One region of the Neobacillus sp. MER 74 genome, then DNA from elsewhere that is predicted to be linked to it. Evidence: predicted binding sites of a transcription regulator. Region 1 holds the regulator's gene; the other holds the start of a gene.
The links. Region 1 encodes LexA, which represses DNA repair genes until DNA is damaged. Its sites were predicted from a motif close to CGAACATATGTTCG; they were not measured.
Positions count from the first base shown of each region.

Region 1 (8,692 bases):
CCCTCTGGAAGTTCATTATTTAATGCTTGCTCAAGCTGAGCTGCTAATTCAGGGTATTCATTTTTATATTGAGCGAAAAGGTCATTCCACTCTTTTTCCTTTTTCTCACCATTTTCAACGATAAGCTTTTGGAAGTTATCATAGACTTCTTGTGGTACATGGAAATCTTCTTCAAAAGTCCATTTATAGGATTCTTTAGTAAGTTTTAATTCATCAGCACCAAGTGGTGAACCATGAACACCTGATGTACCCGCACGATTTGGAGAACCATAACCGATTACTGTTCTTACTTCAATCATTGTTGGTCGTTCTAAATCATTTCTTGATTCTTCAAGCGCTTTTGCGATTTCTTCTAGATTGTTTCCGTCCTCCACACGAAGATATTGCCAGCCGTAGGATAGGAAGCGATCTTTGACACTTTCTGAAAAAGACTTATTTAAATCACCATCTAGAGAGATATCATTTGAATCATAAAGGACCACTAATCTTCCTAGTTTCAAGTGCCCCGCGAGTGAAGCTGCCTCTGCAGAAACACCTTCCATCAAATCTCCATCTCCACAAATACTGTATGTAAAATGGTTCACAAGTTCATACTTATCTTTATTATAAACACTTGCAACATGGCGTTCTGCCATTGCCATTCCCACTGCCATTGCAATCCCTTGTCCAAGTGGACCAGTTGTTGCTTCTACACCTTCTGTGTGGCCGTATTCAGGGTGACCAGGTGTTTTTGAGCCCCATTGACGGAATTGTTTTAAGTCATCCATGCTTAAATTGAAACCAGACAAGTGAAGCATGCTGTATAACAACGCTGACCCATGTCCAGCAGATAAAACAAAACGATCACGGTTAAACCAACGTGGATTCTTCGGATTTTGGTTCATGAAACGAGTCCATAAAGTATACGCCATTGGCGCTGCACCCATTGGCATCCCTGGGTGTCCAGAGTTAGCTTTCTCGATTGCATCAATCGAAAGAGTTCGGATCGAGGTAACTGATAAATCATCAATAGTATTAAACATGAATTACATCCTTTCCTAATGACTAGGTACTAAGTACATTTCAATTTTATATTGATACTGTGGTTTATTCAACAAATAGCATAATAATAAAGAACAAAATCCGCTTTATTTTTTAGTTTGACTCAGAAAATGCCGCTCTATGTAAAAAAGGGATACAAAAATTGTATCCCTGAATTTTTAGTGAAGTGTATTTTTTTTCCTAGCTTTGATTTTTTCTGGTGTGACATCATTTCCCTTAGGATCAATAAACTTAGTGTTGGTAAGGGTATCAAGCATATTAGAACGAAATGCTGCCAAATATTCGCTTCTTAATTTTGATTGTTCTTTGGCTTCTGTTTCAGTCAATCCCGTTGCTTTTGCTTTTCTTGCCAACTCGTTAATTCTAGCCATTTTTTCTTTGGATAGCATGGAGTAAACCTTCCTTTCTACCTGTTTACATGACACTTGATTTTACTAAAAAAAAAAACTAATGACAAGGCAAAAGGTTTACTCTTCTTGTGATTCGATATATTCTTGGTATCTTCTATGTACGGTTGCCTTTGAAATGTTATAGCCAAAACCTCTCAAAGTGGCAGCAATTTCAGCAAAAATTAATCCATTCTTTCTTAGCCGGACAATTTCTTCTACTGGTACTTCAATTTTTTCACGTCCGGAACCTTCACCAAGATTTTTTAAGTTTTTTTCAGGTTTATAACCATTCTGTACAGCTCGCTTCATGCCGCGCTTAATTTTTGCATTATGAAGTTTACGTTGATATTCTTCCACCATGCCAACAATTTTTAAAACCATGGAATCTGATTCTGACAGCTGTAATTCTCCACTTTGAGAGATACTGTAAAGTTTAATATTTTCTTTTAAAATGCAGTGCAAAATCGCTATTTTAGCGTTACCTCTACCAAGTCGGGTTTCGTCCTGGATTAATACCGCATGAACTTGATCATCTTTAATACGCTCTAATAATTGAAAGATCCCTTCTCGGTCGAATTCGTAGCCACTTGCCTTTTCTTTAATTACACTATCAACTTCAAATTGATAGGAATGAGCAAGTTGTGTTAATTCCTCTTCTTGGCGCTTTAATGATGTTTCTTGTGTTTCTTTGTTGGTGCTGACACGGCAGTATATGATTGCTTTCATTGTTATTCCTTTCTATTCACTCACAGCACTAGCTAATTCTTGTGTTGTTAAACCCTTTTCGTTACTCACTGGAATGATAATTTCTTCACCAGGAAAAATTAGGTCTTCATCAATTTCATTATGCTTTTTTATCCAAGAAACAAATTCCTGGTTTGATAATGAATGTTGTTCGGAATATTGGTCAGAGATATCCCAAAGTGAATCCCCTTCTGAAATCGTAATCTTTAAATACTTATCTTGATCATTTGAATGATGTTGAAAAGATAATATGAAGGAAAGTGAACAGCTTAAAATAATTAGAATAATAGCATAGGAGTATTTGTTCCATAATTTTTTCATATAAAAAACACCTCTACTAAGAATATATGTTCGTTTTATTAATATGATTATAAATCGAACGTTTGTTTGTTGTCAACTATTTTTCGAACTTATGTTTGTATAAAAAATACGAACATGGTATAATAAAGACAACAAAAACCAGACGAGGTGGATTTTATCATGGCTAAAATATCAAAGCGGCAGCAGGATATATTAGACTTCATTAAAAGTGAGGTTAAGAGTAAAGGATATCCCCCTTCCGTAAGAGAAATTGGAGAAGCAGTTGGACTTGCTTCCAGCTCCACTGTTCACGGTCATTTAGCAAGGCTGGAAAGCAAAGGACTGATTAGACGGGATCCAACCAAACCAAGAGCAATTGAAATATTAGAAGCAGATGCTGCAGCACATATACCAAGAAATGCAGTTGTAAATGTTCCCGTGGTAGGTAAAGTAACTGCAGGATTACCAATTACAGCTATTGAAAATGTCGAAGAGTTTTTCCCGCTCCCAGAAAGTCTTGCACCTGCAGATGAACAGGTTTTCATGCTAGAAATCATGGGTGAGAGTATGATAGAAGCTGGGATACTAGATGGGGACTACGTCATTGTGAAACAGCAGCCAACCGCGAATAACGGTGATATCGTTGTAGCAATGACCGAGGAAGATGAAGCCACCTGTAAGAGATTTTTTAAAGAAAAAGATTACATACGCCTGCAGCCGGAAAATTCTACAATGGACCCTATTATTCTAAGGAATGTTTCAATTCTAGGAAAAGTTATCGGCGTTTATCGGCATATTCATTAATAGGGAGCTTGCACAACTGTGCATGCTTTTTTTATGTCACATTATTGGGAAAATTTTTCATTTTTATCATATCATGTATATTATATAGTGAAAATTCAGTATTTTTACTCATGTCCATGTTGTAAATGTTTGATATAATTGAACTACACCAAGATTTACCTTAGGTCCAAAAAATTAGGCTTAAGGAGGTTGAGAAACAGTGTTAGCCGACATTATTTTCTCTATTGTAATTGGTGGAACTGTTGGCATTGTTGGACATGTTCGTAAGAACGGAAAAATTATCATGCCAAGGAAAACAAAAAGATTCATTTATCTCGGCTTTTTAGAAGAGTTGCTCCTAGGTGCGGTTGCTGCGCTTCTCCTCGTTCTATATACAGCTCCAAATTCAACGGTTGAAAATATCCTTTTTTCAATCATCGCAGGAATTGGTGGTGATGCCGTTCTTTCTAAAATTAAGCTACTTAATCAGAGTGAAAAGAATAATGAATAAATCGAGAGAAACGCCATGATACTATTCGTATTAAGGCGTTTCTCTTACCAATGAAGACTGTTTATTTGATTATTTTGCTATCCGTGCCTGAATATCAGATAATTTCACCTTAAAAAACGCTTTGTAAACTTCTGTATCCGCTTCCTTAAATACGGAATGGCTCACATAATCTCCTTTTAACGTTCTACGTTCCTCATCAAATAGAAAACATTCCTGACCTTTGGCTCCTGACTCTAGCAAACTTAATATAAGGTCCGGTTTCTTATACGTCTTTTCACGAAGTATTTCTTGGGTTTGAGCATTACAAATTTGCAGTTTATACAATTAGAGCACCTCCCAAATGTTTTCAAGTTAATAATATAATATATATGAGTAGCAGAAGGAAGATAATTGTGAATTTTTCAAGAAATAAGGAAATTATTTTAGCATGTGTGGGGATTGACTACTGTAGTTTGATGTACAGATTAAATGTAATTTACCGTTGGGGCTCTTTTTTCCTCCTACAGGTAAATGCAGTCCTCTTTCATTTACCGCTAGCCTGCTTTTTTTCTCCTACCAGTAAATCCAGTCCTCTTTCATTTACCGTTAGCCTGCTTTTTTCCTCTTTCCAGTAAATCCAGACCTCTTTCATTTACCGCTAGCTTGCTTTTTTCCTCCTACCGGTAAATGCAGCCCTCTTTCATTTACCGCTGGTCTGCTTTTTCCTCATCTCAGTAAATCCAGACCTCTTTCATTTACCGTTCTGCCTCTTTTTTGTCTTCTCGGCAAATCCCCTCTTCTAGTTCCCCACAAACCAACAAAAAAACCCTGTCACTTCAAGCGACAGGGTTTACTGATATTAATACATGCTCATATATTGATCGCGTTCCCATTGGTGAACGACTGTACGGAACATATCCCACTCGATTTCTTTTGCCTCAACAAAGTGTTCCATAATGTGCTCGCCTAGACCAGCCACGATTACTTCATCAGCTTTTAATTGATCTAATGCTTGAGCTAATGTAGCAGGAAGATCGATGATGCCTTCTTCGATTCTTTCTTCTTTGCTCATTACATAGATGTTTCTATCAACTGGTGCTGGAGGAGTTAATTGGTTTTTAATTCCGTCTAAACCAGCTTTTAGAAGAACAGCCATTGCAAGGTATGGATTAGCAGATGGATCAACGCTTCTTACTTCCACACGAGTACTTAATCCACGTGAAGCAGGAATACGAATTAATGGTGAACGGTTTCTAGCTGACCAAGCTACATAGCATGGCGCTTCATAGCCAGGAACAAGACGCTTATAAGAGTTTACTGTTGGGTTGGTAACCGCAGTAAAGGCTGGAGCGTGCTTTAGAATTCCGGCGATAAATTGACGAGCTGTATCGCTCATTTCTAAGTCGCCGCTTGGTTGATAGAATGCATTTTCTCCATTTTTAAATAATGAAAGGTTCATGTGCATTCCAGATCCATTAACTCCGTATAAAGGTTTTGGCATGAATGTTGCGTGCAAGCCATGTTTACGAGCGATGGTTTTAACAACTAATTTAAACGTTTGGATTTGGTCACATGCTGTTAATGCATCAGCATATTTAAAATCAATTTCGTGCTGACCTGGTGCTACTTCGTGGTGAGAAGCTTCAATTTCAAAGCCCATCTCTTCTAATTCAAGAACGATATCACGACGGCAGTTTTCACCTAAATCTGTTGGTGCTAAATCAAAATAACCACCTTGGTCATTTAACTCTAAACTTGGCTCGCCTTTTTCATCTAATTTAAATAAGAAGAATTCCGGCTCAGGTCCTAAGTTAAAGTTTGTAAATCCTAACTCTTCCATTTCTTTTAATACTCTTCTTAAGTTATTTCGAGGATCCCCTTCAAATGGTTTTCCTTCTGGAGTATAAATATCACAAATTAAGCGGGCAACTTTCCCCTTTTCTGCTGTCCATGGGAATACCACCCATGTATTAAGGTCAGGATAAAGCAGCATATCAGACTCTTCAATTCGTACAAAACCTTCGATTGATGATCCGTCAAACATCATTTTGTTATCAAGTGCTTTTTCTAATTGAGAAATTGGAATTTCCACGTTTTTAATAGTTCCAAGGATGTCTGTGAATTGTAAACGAATAAATTTTACGTTTTCCTCAACAGCTAATCTTTTAATATCTTCTCTTGAATACTTTGCCATTTTCTTACCCCCTATTTTTTGAAAAGATGCTGCCAATTTAATGGAAGAATCTTGACATATCTCCTTGACGTAATGATGATCGGTTGTTTCGGCCAGAATGCATCATTTCGTTGCGCAGTAGTTTTCTAAGTTGGTCATCCGTTAATTCGCGTTTAGCCTTCTCTGCTTGTTGTTCGATTATGTTAGATTGTTGTTGCTCTTTTACTAGGAATAATTGTTTAATACCAGCCATGTTCACACCTTGATCAATCAAATCCTTAATTTCTAGAAGCCTATCAATATCATTTAAGCAATATAGACGTCTATTCCCTTCGGTTCGAGCTGGAGAAATCAATTGGTGTTCTTCGTAGTAGCGAATTTGCCTGGCTGTAAGTTCCGTTAACTGCATGACCGTTCCAATTGGGAACAGCGGCATGGAACGGCGAATTTCCTTTCCACTCACCTAATTACTCCTCCCTTCGGGTTTGTTTATAATGCTATTATATTTCGTGTTAGAAAAGTTGTCAATGATATGTTAGATATTCTTACATGAAATTTTCTTAAAGAATTGTACAAACCAATAAATGCACTAAATAAGGTCTATTAATCCTTTTTCAGTTAAATGATCAATCGCGAGGCAAACAGCCATTTTTACATGGGCATATGTTAAACCACCTTGTACATAGGCAACATATGGCGGTCTAATCGGCCCGTCTGCGGTGAGTTCAATACTTGCTCCCTGGATAAAGGTACCTGCAGCCATAATCACGTCGTCCTCGTACCCTGGCATATAGCTCGCATGGGGAGTCACGTATGAATTAATGGGCGACGCAAATTGAATGGCCTGACAAAAAGCAATCATTTTATCAGGGTCATCAAACTGTACAGATTGAATTAAGTCAGTCCTGTTAGCATTCCATTTTGGCGAGGAATTCATACCTAATTTCTCCAGCATTGCCGCCGAGAACACAGCACCTTTTAAGGCCTGGCCCACCACATGAGGAGCTAGGAAAAAGCCTTGATACATTTCTTGAAGACTATAGAGGGATGCACCAGCTTCAGCTCCAATCCCAGGTGAAGTCATCCGATATGAACAAGCTTCTACCCACTTTTTTTTCCCAACGATATATCCTCCAGTCTTCACGATTCCGCCGCCAGGATTTTTAATCAGCGAGCCAGCCATTAAGTCCGCACCGACATGACAGGGCTCCAGTTCTTCTACAAATTCTCCGTAGCAGTTATCCACAAATACAACGACATCTGGCTTAATTTCTTTAACATACTTAATCATTTCGCCAATTTCAGCTACTGTAAAAGAAGGTCTTGGGTCATAGCCCTTGGAACGTTGAATCCCAATCATCTTCGTATTCGGTTTTATTTTTTCAGATACTTGATCCCAGTTAATTCGCCCTTCATTTGTCAGGGCAACACTATCATAAGAAATGCCAAATTCTTTTAAAGAACCAACCCCATTTCCACGAAGACCGACGATTTCTTCCAAGGTATCATACGGTTTGCCTGTAATATAAAGGAGTTCATCCCCAGGGCGAAGAACACCAAATAATGCAATGGAAATGGCATGGGTACCAGAAATGATTTGCGAGCGAACCAGTCCTGCTTCACCGCCAAGGACATCTGCATAGACATTTTCCAACGTATCTCTTCCTATGTCATCGTAGCCGTATCCAGTTGACGGGATAAAATGAGAGTCACTGACCCGATGTTTTTGAAAACTCTGTAAAACCCTAAATTGATTGGTTTCGATTCTTTCATCAATTTCCTTATGTACCCCAGCAATTTGTTGTTCGACTTCCCTAACGATTGGCTGGAGTTTTTCCCCATTTTTTAACTGTTGAAACATGCATGAATCTCCTATCTACTTTTATAATTCTGTAATTGGCCTGTAATTTGATGATCTTGCAGCGAAAATCCCTTACAGTGATATAACTGACTATCTTCATCAAAAGAAAGTCCTCTTAAGATGGTCTCATTTTTTAATTGAGAAAGCAGTTTTCCCTCCGTAGAAGGAACGGCTACCTCATAAGGAACCATCAATTCCATCACAATTTGCTCTATTTTTTCTTTTAAAGAATGGCGGTCATTCTCGTCAAAAGCACTGATAAATGCTGTTGGTGTATCCGCAGTTGGGACAAAATCGGCATGCTGAATATCCCTCTTATTATATACCGTTATTTGCGGGATATCTTTCACTTCTAAGTCATCTAGCAGTCTTTTTACCGTTTTCTCATGATGGAAATAATCCGGGTTGGACATATCCACTACATGAAGCAGCAGATCCGCCTCCTTTACTTCCTCGAGGGTGGACCGGAAGGCAGCAATCAGCGTTGTCGGTAAATCTTGAATGAAGCCAACTGTATCCGTAATCAAAGCAAAGAAACCACTGGGCAGGATCAATTTTCGTGTCATTGGATCAAGGGTGGCAAACAATTGATTTTCCTCATAAGACTCGGCTTCGGATAAACGGTTAAACAAGGTTGATTTACCAGCATTGGTATATCCAACAATCGCCACTTGAAAGGCTTTATTTTTCTTCCTTCTTTCTCGGTATCGATCCCTGTGCTGAACGATGACAGAAAGCTGACTTTTGATATCATCGATTCGGCGCCGGATGTGACGACGGTCCGATTCTAATTTCGTTTCACCAGGTCCTCTAGTCCCAATTCCGGCACCAAGACGAGATAAAGCGGTCCCCTGACCGGCAAGCCGCGGTAGTATGTATTGCAATTGAGCAAGTTCCACTTGCAGTTTCCC
Region 1 covers NZ_JAMAUV010000001.1:213,519-222,210, forward strand. Annotated here, with positions in the region: gene tkt (transketolase) at 1-1,022, opposite strand, end outside; gene M3610_RS00980 (DUF896 domain-containing protein) at 1,200-1,430, opposite strand; gene M3610_RS00985 (YneB family resolvase-like protein) at 1,509-2,156, opposite strand; gene yneA (cell division suppressor protein YneA) at 2,169-2,495, opposite strand; gene lexA (transcriptional repressor LexA) at 2,655-3,278, shown strand; gene M3610_RS01000 (DUF4257 domain-containing protein) at 3,478-3,768, shown strand; gene M3610_RS01005 (hypothetical protein) at 3,838-4,092, opposite strand; gene glnA (type I glutamate--ammonia ligase) at 4,607-5,941, opposite strand; gene M3610_RS01015 (MerR family transcriptional regulator) at 5,979-6,356, opposite strand; gene M3610_RS01020 (methionine gamma-lyase family protein) at 6,510-7,781, opposite strand; gene hflX (GTPase HflX) at 7,793-8,692, opposite strand, start outside.

Region 2 (8,692 bases), on a different contig from region 1:
TGGATTTGTAAGGTAACAGTATATACTGTCAATCACTCTTTGTTGTTCGTCATTTAACCATGATTTATTTGCAATTCTCAATAAAAGATGGAATTCAAAATTATCTACATATTCTTGAAGGTATATTTTGAATCCAAAATCTTCTTCAAATAAATCCTCAACATAACGTCTTATTTGCTTTGGAGTTCCTTCAAATGGTGGTCCATCACCAAAAACTTTTAGTTTCTTCATTTTAAGAATTACTCCTGTGAACAGAATTATTCAGATAAAAGAATGTGTAAATACAGCAAAATTTTGTAATTTTCTTGACATCAATATTTAAGAAATAAATCTATGGGTTACAGTAAATTTCTAATTAGATTAACCTTTGAATTCATTCATATTGGACCTCTACTTGTGTTTGTTTTCAATTTTTCTGTCAAGCAAACAAAGCAATTCAGTAATTCTTCTATTGACCCGATGACTTTCAGTTTGAATTTTGTTTTTTCTATTCACAAGGATTTTGTGTAAACCTGCCATGTTCTGATAATTTATAAACCCCTTTATTGCGTTCACCTCCAATTATTTTATAGTAGGGAAATCAGATTATTTTTTCTAACTTTATACCATTATAATAAGAGCGAATGTTCTTTTGTAGTGAAATAAATCGACATAAACCTTGATATAGACGTATTATCAAGCTAAATGAATTGAGCCAAACTATTATAAAAACATATGTTTTTTATAAAAAAATTTATAGTGAAATTATTTATTTATATTTATGTATTTTAAAAACATATGAATTTATATAACCAATTGGGAACCTTCTATGTGGAAAAATGTAATTAATTGTAGAAAAACCTTTTGAATCATTTCAAATAGTAGGACATTTGAGGTAGTTTTACTTTTTAAAACCAATAATGGTTGAGTTAAATTATTTGTAAAAATATAATAAAAATAAAGTGTGAGATTTAAAAAACGAAATCTTGTGATTTCGTTTTATCTTTTAGAATAATTTATTAAACAATGGTATTTCTTGATCATTCGCTATATCTCAAATTAATAGAATCAGTAGCAAATAAAGCTGGAATTGAACGAATAAAATAGCCTTCAATTTCCCGTATTTTTTCAGATTTCTCTTGAGCAGATAATACTACCAATACGTTGACGGTTAATTCACCGTCATCATAAGCCTTTTGCAATTGTTCATTAGTGTGTTTTTTTTTTCTTAAAAGGCTTCTATGAGTTGAAATCCGACTCCTTATATTTTTTGTCCCACCTACATAAACCACACCGGAGTCTTCATCGTGTAATAAATAGATACCGGGTTTACATGGTAGTTTCTTGCTTGAGATATTGTCGATATGCCAACAATTATTTTTCATTTAACCATCTCCTACTCATGAATAATCAAAAAGGTACAAAGAAGCAGGACCATGTTGAAATGAAGAAATTCAAATAAAACATTAAAATAAAACATTAAAATTATTGTCTCGTTCCTAATCTTTTGGACGTTTAAGTTAATTATATTAGCAGAAATAAACGAAATCAATATATTTTTCCCATATACGGGAAAAAATATGTATTTTAACCCCGTATATGGGAATAAAATGATATGGGCATTTTTGGAAAGAAAGGTTGTTACCCAATATGGATCTTGGAGGAAAGTTGCAATTTATAAGAAAACAAAAAGGTATTACGATTGAGGATTTAGCAGCTAAAAGTGGTATTAGTAAGTCATCTATTGATAGGATTGAAAAAAATGGACAATCTCCTACAATTCAAAAATTATTAAAACTTACGGAATGTTTGGAAATAAGGATTGAAGATTTAATATCTGAAAATGAACTCGAAATAGAATTAATGGAGCTATTATGGCAAGCAAAAAAATTAACCAAACAGGAAGTTAGAAAAGTTGTAGATATGCTACAGGTTTTCGACCAGGAAAAACAAAAATTAAAAAATAAACCTTAATTTATTGCTATTTACAGCAACATACAATGTTAGGGAAAGAAAATTGATTAAAGCATTTTCCAAATAAGAAAACATCTAAGACCATTAATTCATTCTTAATCAATGGTTATTTAGCCTTGGGAATTTTCTAAATATTAACCGGTTACTATAGTTTGAGCACATTAATAAGTAAGTTGCGAAAAAATAAATAAATTTTTTATTTAAGCAAGGACTGATCAAATGAAATCAGAAGCAGAAAAGGTAATAATAAATAGATTTGGTATACCGGAAATTGAAGGTATAAAAAGGGAAAATTTAATATTAAAAACAAACGATAAAAACATTCCAGGAACCGATGAAGAAGACTATTATTGCAATGAAAACAGCTTTAAATTTTGTCTAGTTAAAAAAGAGGATCAGGTCCCAATTGAGCCTGTTTTTTCAATGGACTTTTTCAAAGCTGGTACAAAAATGCAAAGCTTACGAAAAGAAATACCGTATATACGATTAGAACAATTGTACGTTCATAAAGATGGATTGCGTAAAAAGGGAATTGCCACTTACTATATGAATAAACTTGTCCAATATGCAAAAGAAGAAGGGCTTACTAAAATAAAGGTTTACCCTAACCCTAATGCAGATAATTTTATAAAAGATATAAAAGAAAATGCTTTAAATAAAGAACAATTAATTTCTTTTTACAAAAAATTTGAGGACAAAGAAATAAAAAATTGACATAGAATTGTTATGAGCCCCTCTCGATTGAGAAGGGCATGCTTAATCCCATGATATTGCTTCTATCACGAAATGCTTATATCCATTTTTTCTTGGGTCAATGAGTTTTATCAAAAATTTTCGACCTATTTGACACTATAATGAAGGCATGACCTGGTTCTGATTGAAAAAGAATGTGAGGGATTACATTTAAACAAACGGGTGATTTACTTGAAGAACCTGAATTTTTGCAACTAAAATGGTCCTTATTATTTTTGTTTCACACAGAACATATGTTCGTATATAATGATGTAGAGGTGAATAAAATGGCTATACGGGACCGTGGTAAAAAGAAATGGCAGTTTGCGTTTGGGATGCCTGAATTGATAAAGGCTCATCGAAATCTTTGGATCGACCAGGAACGTATGAATAAGCCAATCATTGATGAATATGAGAAGGAGGAATTTGACCAACGTCTCTGTTATGCGATGGAGCATAACCTACCGGTAAAAGTAACGATATGGTCTGACGGTTTTACTTGCGAAATAACTGGTCGCATCCATTATCTAGATCCAATATCGTACCAACTAAGGATTGAACTTCAAAGAGGGGAGTTTCAAAGGATTGATTTCAGGGATGTTATAGATTTGTCTGTTGTTGATTGAATGTGTTCAAATTTCTAAAATTATGGATAACCTTCTTCAGCTAATGGGCAGATTTAGGAATAACTCTTTAATTACCTAGAGATCTTTATTTTGCAACGAAGATCTAAGAGAGGAATTAGTAATCATAAAAATAAAATTGTTGAGATGTTGTTCCGGATTAAATTGAGTGATGCTTTTCATTTGTTTATTCATTAGAGATTACAGAATAATACGCTTGTGATTATAGTTGATTAGTAGAAATTGAACCAGTTTATATAAAAGAGATTTTTTCGAAAATTAGGAAATAAAATCCAATAATTAGCTGTCCGATAATCTCTTCTTCTGTAAGTAGATATCTTTGGAAGGTTAATAGTTGTCTATTAGAATGCTTATACTATTTGGTTAGGAGGCTAAACATAAAGACATTTTATCGTTGTTCTGAAGGTTTATACAATAGTAATATTAGACGAAAAAAAGGTCAATTATTTTGAGGTGTAATAATGAAATTTGATGATTACATAAAGGAGTTTTACAAGAATAATAAAAACAGACCTACGTTTGATAATTTAAGGTTTGAATTCATTAATAAGGGATATGAGAAATTCCTCTGGCTTCCCTATTCTGAGGAAAGAGTAATTGAAGAAAAAATTGAGATGAAAATTAGAAGTTTAAAAGAACTTAATATACCTAAAGTGTTAACACCTATTGTGAAGACAATCTCAGAACAAAGCTCGAATGACGAATTCATCTTCTTTTTCAGTTATGCTCCCACAAAGAGATATTATTTAGCAAAAGAGTTAGCTAAAAGAGCGTATAAGACCATTATCCTCCCGAACGTGTATGAAGATGACCCTTCCATTAACACTATGGCGATTTTTAAAAAGAAACAGGTAAAAGAAGCTTATTTATTTTATCATTCCTTACGAGGATCCGGTATGGGAAATGACATGGCTGCTTACAGGATTTTTGGAGTGGACATTTTGTTTATTGCAGATTTATGTTCCTTTAAAGATCAACGAATTTGTTTCCCTAGACCTAACCCATTAACTCATTTTTATGGGAATATGAGCAGAAGAGATAACGACCCCTATGAAATTAAACAAACGAGAGAGATTATTGACGAAATCATGATTCGGAAGGATTTTAAAGACGAATTTGTATTTGCATACACTTTAAGAAAGTTTTTAATGGAAACCATGCAATCTCTATATGAACGGAATAAAGAGTATTTTATAAAGAAGAAAGAGCTTGGAAAGATAGAACTTAATCATAAAGATGAATTCGAAAAAATTTATAGTGAGTTGGTGGCTAAAAACGAAGCACCAGTTAAGTGGAAGTCTGAAAAACAATTATTCGACTTGGTTTATTCAGAGTATCCCGATACTTTATTTCAACATATGCCCTTATGGTTAGCACCTCAAAACTTAGACATTTATGTGCCCTCATTAAAATTAGGAATTGAGTATCAAGGGATTCAACATTATGAACAAGTTGGTTTTTTTGGTGGAGAAGAAGGTTTAGAGAAAAGAAAAAAGCTAGATGAAAAGAAGAGGCATCTTTGCAAGATGAATGGCATCACATTATTAGAATGGCATTACCAGGATACGATTACGAAACCAGTATTAAAAAAGAAATTAAAAGAGTTGGGATTGGGTTAAAGTAAAAATTAAGGATTATAAAAGGGGGTCTTGTTCATATTACGGGTGCTTAGTTAAATAAATTCCAAAATAAATACAGGGATAGCTTAGTTCCATAAGGAACTGGGCTATTTTATTTTTCATAAACAAAAAGCACCGCAAATACGGTGCAAATTCACGTTTTGTGATAGGAAACGGAACCCGTAACCAAAATATACTGCATTTTTTTATGTAGAATAATAAAGGATGGTTTTATGATGAAGATAAAAATTGAGGATATTGTGGGTATTAATGTAAATTCTAAGTTGGATTTTAAATGAAAATTATTACTTTCGAGAAATTGGTTCCAAACAAGGATATTATATTAATCTAAAAAATATATATTTTTCCAAAAAATAAGTAGAAAGTTGATGAACGCTAACTAAAAATGCAAAAAACATGGTACCATTATAATCAGTACATCTACTTATTTAAAGTACGGAGGGTATATATGCTCAAAACACCTTTTGGTACATACAATGGGGACAGTTGGGAAGAACACTGTCAAACCTTATTAAAAATGAAATACGAAACCGATGGTTATCAGGAGATGACTGCGCATACAAATGGCGACTTAGGTATAGAGGGTTTTACAAGGAGTGGAATTGTTTTTCAGTGTTACTGTCCGGATGATGAATATGACTCTGCTAAACTGTATACTCATCAAAGAGATAAAGTGACAACGGACCTGCAAAAACTTAAAAAATATAAGCCTCAATTATTGAAGTTCTTTCAAGAGGTCAAAATAAAAAAATGGATTTTTCTTACTCCCAAAATTACTAATAAAGCGCTTATTTCTCATTGTCATGAAAAAGCCGTTGAATACCGTAATGATGAAGCTATGAAAGATTTACTAGATGACGAATTTGATGTTCTTGCCCATGATGAGCTGTTTTACGGGAAAGAAATTATCCAGGCAAAGCGGATCCTAAATGAAAAGATTAATATTGAGGTACCAGTTCCGGATGAAGAAGAAATTATTAACTGGAAACAGTGCCAGACTTCTTCGATTGCAATCTTAGACAGGAAAATCGGGAATCTCTTTAACCATTTAGACCAAGTAATTAAGGAGAAAAAAACAAACAAATATATTGATTTACAGGTGCGTAACTATATAAAGGGACAGGAAATTCTAAATTATATGAAACAGACATATAGTTCAGCATACGAGAAACAAGTTAGGATTAAAAGTTCCATTGCAAGTCACCTGGAAGAAGAGGTATTGCTGACGGATTTAGCTCCAAAAGAGTTGTTGGACGAAACCATGGACAAGTATAGAGCGGCGCTCACGGGGGAAAGATTCCATGATATTTTTGAATTCTCTGTGTACAATGATTTATGCCATGAGGCAATCGCGAGCTGGCTCATTGACTGCCCGCTGGATTTTGGAGGTTAAAAAATGGACTTGCCATTCGATGAAATAAAAGAAATTAGATTCAGCAGAAAAAAAGTGCCCATTTCCCCTGAACTGCGACCGATGTACCGAATTTCACAGATAATCCTTATCCTGCATCTTTCATCTACGAAGCAGACAGCATCGCTGTTAAAGCTGCAATTATTTAATTGGGGCTTGCAGAATCAGGGGCGCTATGAAAGATTGCTGAAATTTAAGGAAACGGGTAATTTTCCAGTTATCCGCTTTGACCCCTTTTTAAATAGAGCGCTGAATTACGGAGTAGCAATGGGAGTTTTTATATTCAATGATACCACTGGTAAATTCGCATTAACTGAAAAAGGGGAAGTTTTCGCACAAAGTATATTGAAAGAAGATGTATTCTTAGAAGAGAAAAAATTTTTAACAACAATTAAAAAAAGTCTGTCTGATGCGTATATTTTGCAACTATTTAAAGAGAGGTACTCCTCATGAACCGAATAAAATTGAATCACCTAAAAATAACAATTGATACGGCTGAAGGAGTATTTGGGACCGATATTCCATTCCAGTCGGGATTTAATATATTAAGAGCCAAAAATACCAAAGGGAAAAGTTCTACTTTAAATTCCATACTTTATGTATTGGGCATCGAAGAAATGCTGGGCGGAAGAAATGCAAAAACGATGAAGCCCGTACTGAAAGAGAAGTTGTCATATAAGGAAGAGGAAGTCCCCATTTTAGAATCGAAAGTGCAGCTAGAGATTTCCAATAAAAGAGGGAATATTATAACACTGACCAGATGGATAAAGTCATCTACCATTGATGAGAAATTAATAAGGGTTCATTTCGGAGCCCAGCTCTCAAAAGATGATAAAGTGAATTTCAAAGATTTTTATGTCCACATGAGTGGTTCGGCAACGGAGAAAGCAGGATTTCATGCCTTTTTAGCTAGCTTTTTAGAATGGGCATTGCCTGAAGTCCCTACATTTGAAGGAAAGGACAGGATTTTATATATTCAGACTCTTTTCCCTTTATTTTTTGTCGAGCAGAATAAAGGGTGGAGCAGTTTTTATTCCCCTATATCTGGAAGTTTTGGTATTAGAGATTTATCCAAACGGGCATTTGAATTTTTATTGAACATGGATGTTACCAAGAATACGAAAGAGCGGGAAGAATTAAAAATACTGAAGGCTTTACTTTCAAATAAATGGTCCACTTTGAAACAAGATATAGAAGAACTAGCTGTCAGTATTCATGCGGAGGTTCCGAGCCTTCCTGAAAAGCCATCACTGTTAGATGAGCTGACGCTTAATGTGTATGATGATAATAAAATACTTGTATCCATTGTTGATCGTATATTTCAATTAGAGCGTTCGATAAAAGAAAGAGAGAACTATAATATTGTTAAAATATCAAATGTTACCTCAGAGTACGAAAAGAAAGTAAAAGAGCAGGAACTGCTTGTTTTACAATTACAGAGTGAAATAAACTCCATCAGGCAGGATTTACACTTAGAAAGAAACAATCAGGGTTCTATGATTGAAAACCTAAAAAATTTAGAAATGGATTTGAAACGAAATCAAGAAGCTGAAAAATTGTATAAATTAGGTTCAAAGGTGGATTCTAGCCTTTCTCATGGTATATGTCCTACTTGCAATCAGCATGTTGAAGATTCGCTTATGCCTCCGGAAACAAGCATCCAGCCCTTAGATTTATCGGAGAATATAACCTTTATAAAAGAACAAATTAGTACGCTCGTTTTCGGTATAAAGCAATCGCAAAAAGTTATTCAAAATAAGAAATCGAAGCATGATGCACTTTCTGAACACCTTGATAATGCTAGAAGAGAGTTAAGACTTTATAAATCTGAGTTAAGCGAAAACCCACAATTGCCTACCAAGAAGGAACTGGAAAAATTAGTGGAGCTGAAAATCCTGTTAAATAAGCTGCAAGAGGCTAGCGGTTCTTTTGAAAAAATTGAACAGCGTTTTGACAAAGTTAAGGAAGAGTGGAGAAATTATTTAACCAGACAGGAAGCCTTGCCGAAAGATTACTTCTCGGAACTGGATAAGAAGAAGCTAGCTTATTTCGAGAAAGAGTTTTTAAGCTTATTAAAGGAATTTAGCTTTTCCAGTATTAATACAAGTGAAATCACAATTTCTCATGATAAATACACTCCTATCGTAAGTGGTTTTGATATCAAATTCGATTCTTCTGCAAGCGATAATATCCGATTAATCTGGTCTTATGTGATTGCCATTTATAAGACAAGTCAGCAGTATGGCGGAAACCATCCAGGTCTAATAGTTTTTGATGAACCGGGTCAGCAGCAAATGGCTGTGAAGAGTCAA
Region 2 covers NZ_JAMAUV010000004.1:364,678-373,369, forward strand. Annotated here, with positions in the region: gene M3610_RS10410 (hypothetical protein) at 1-231, opposite strand, end outside; gene M3610_RS10415 (GIY-YIG nuclease family protein) at 1,020-1,364, opposite strand; gene M3610_RS10420 (helix-turn-helix domain-containing protein) at 1,630-1,953, shown strand; gene M3610_RS10425 (GNAT family N-acetyltransferase) at 2,173-2,667, shown strand; gene M3610_RS10430 (YolD-like family protein) at 2,973-3,311, shown strand; gene M3610_RS10435 (PDDEXK family nuclease) at 3,791-4,948, shown strand; gene M3610_RS10440 (hypothetical protein) at 5,418-6,362, shown strand; gene M3610_RS10445 (hypothetical protein) at 6,366-6,833, shown strand; gene M3610_RS10450 (coiled-coil domain-containing protein) at 6,830-8,692, shown strand, end outside.
Region 2: M3610_RS10430 (YolD-like family protein) is a predicted target of LexA. The motif match lies at 2,933-2,946, and genes of this name have one in related genera.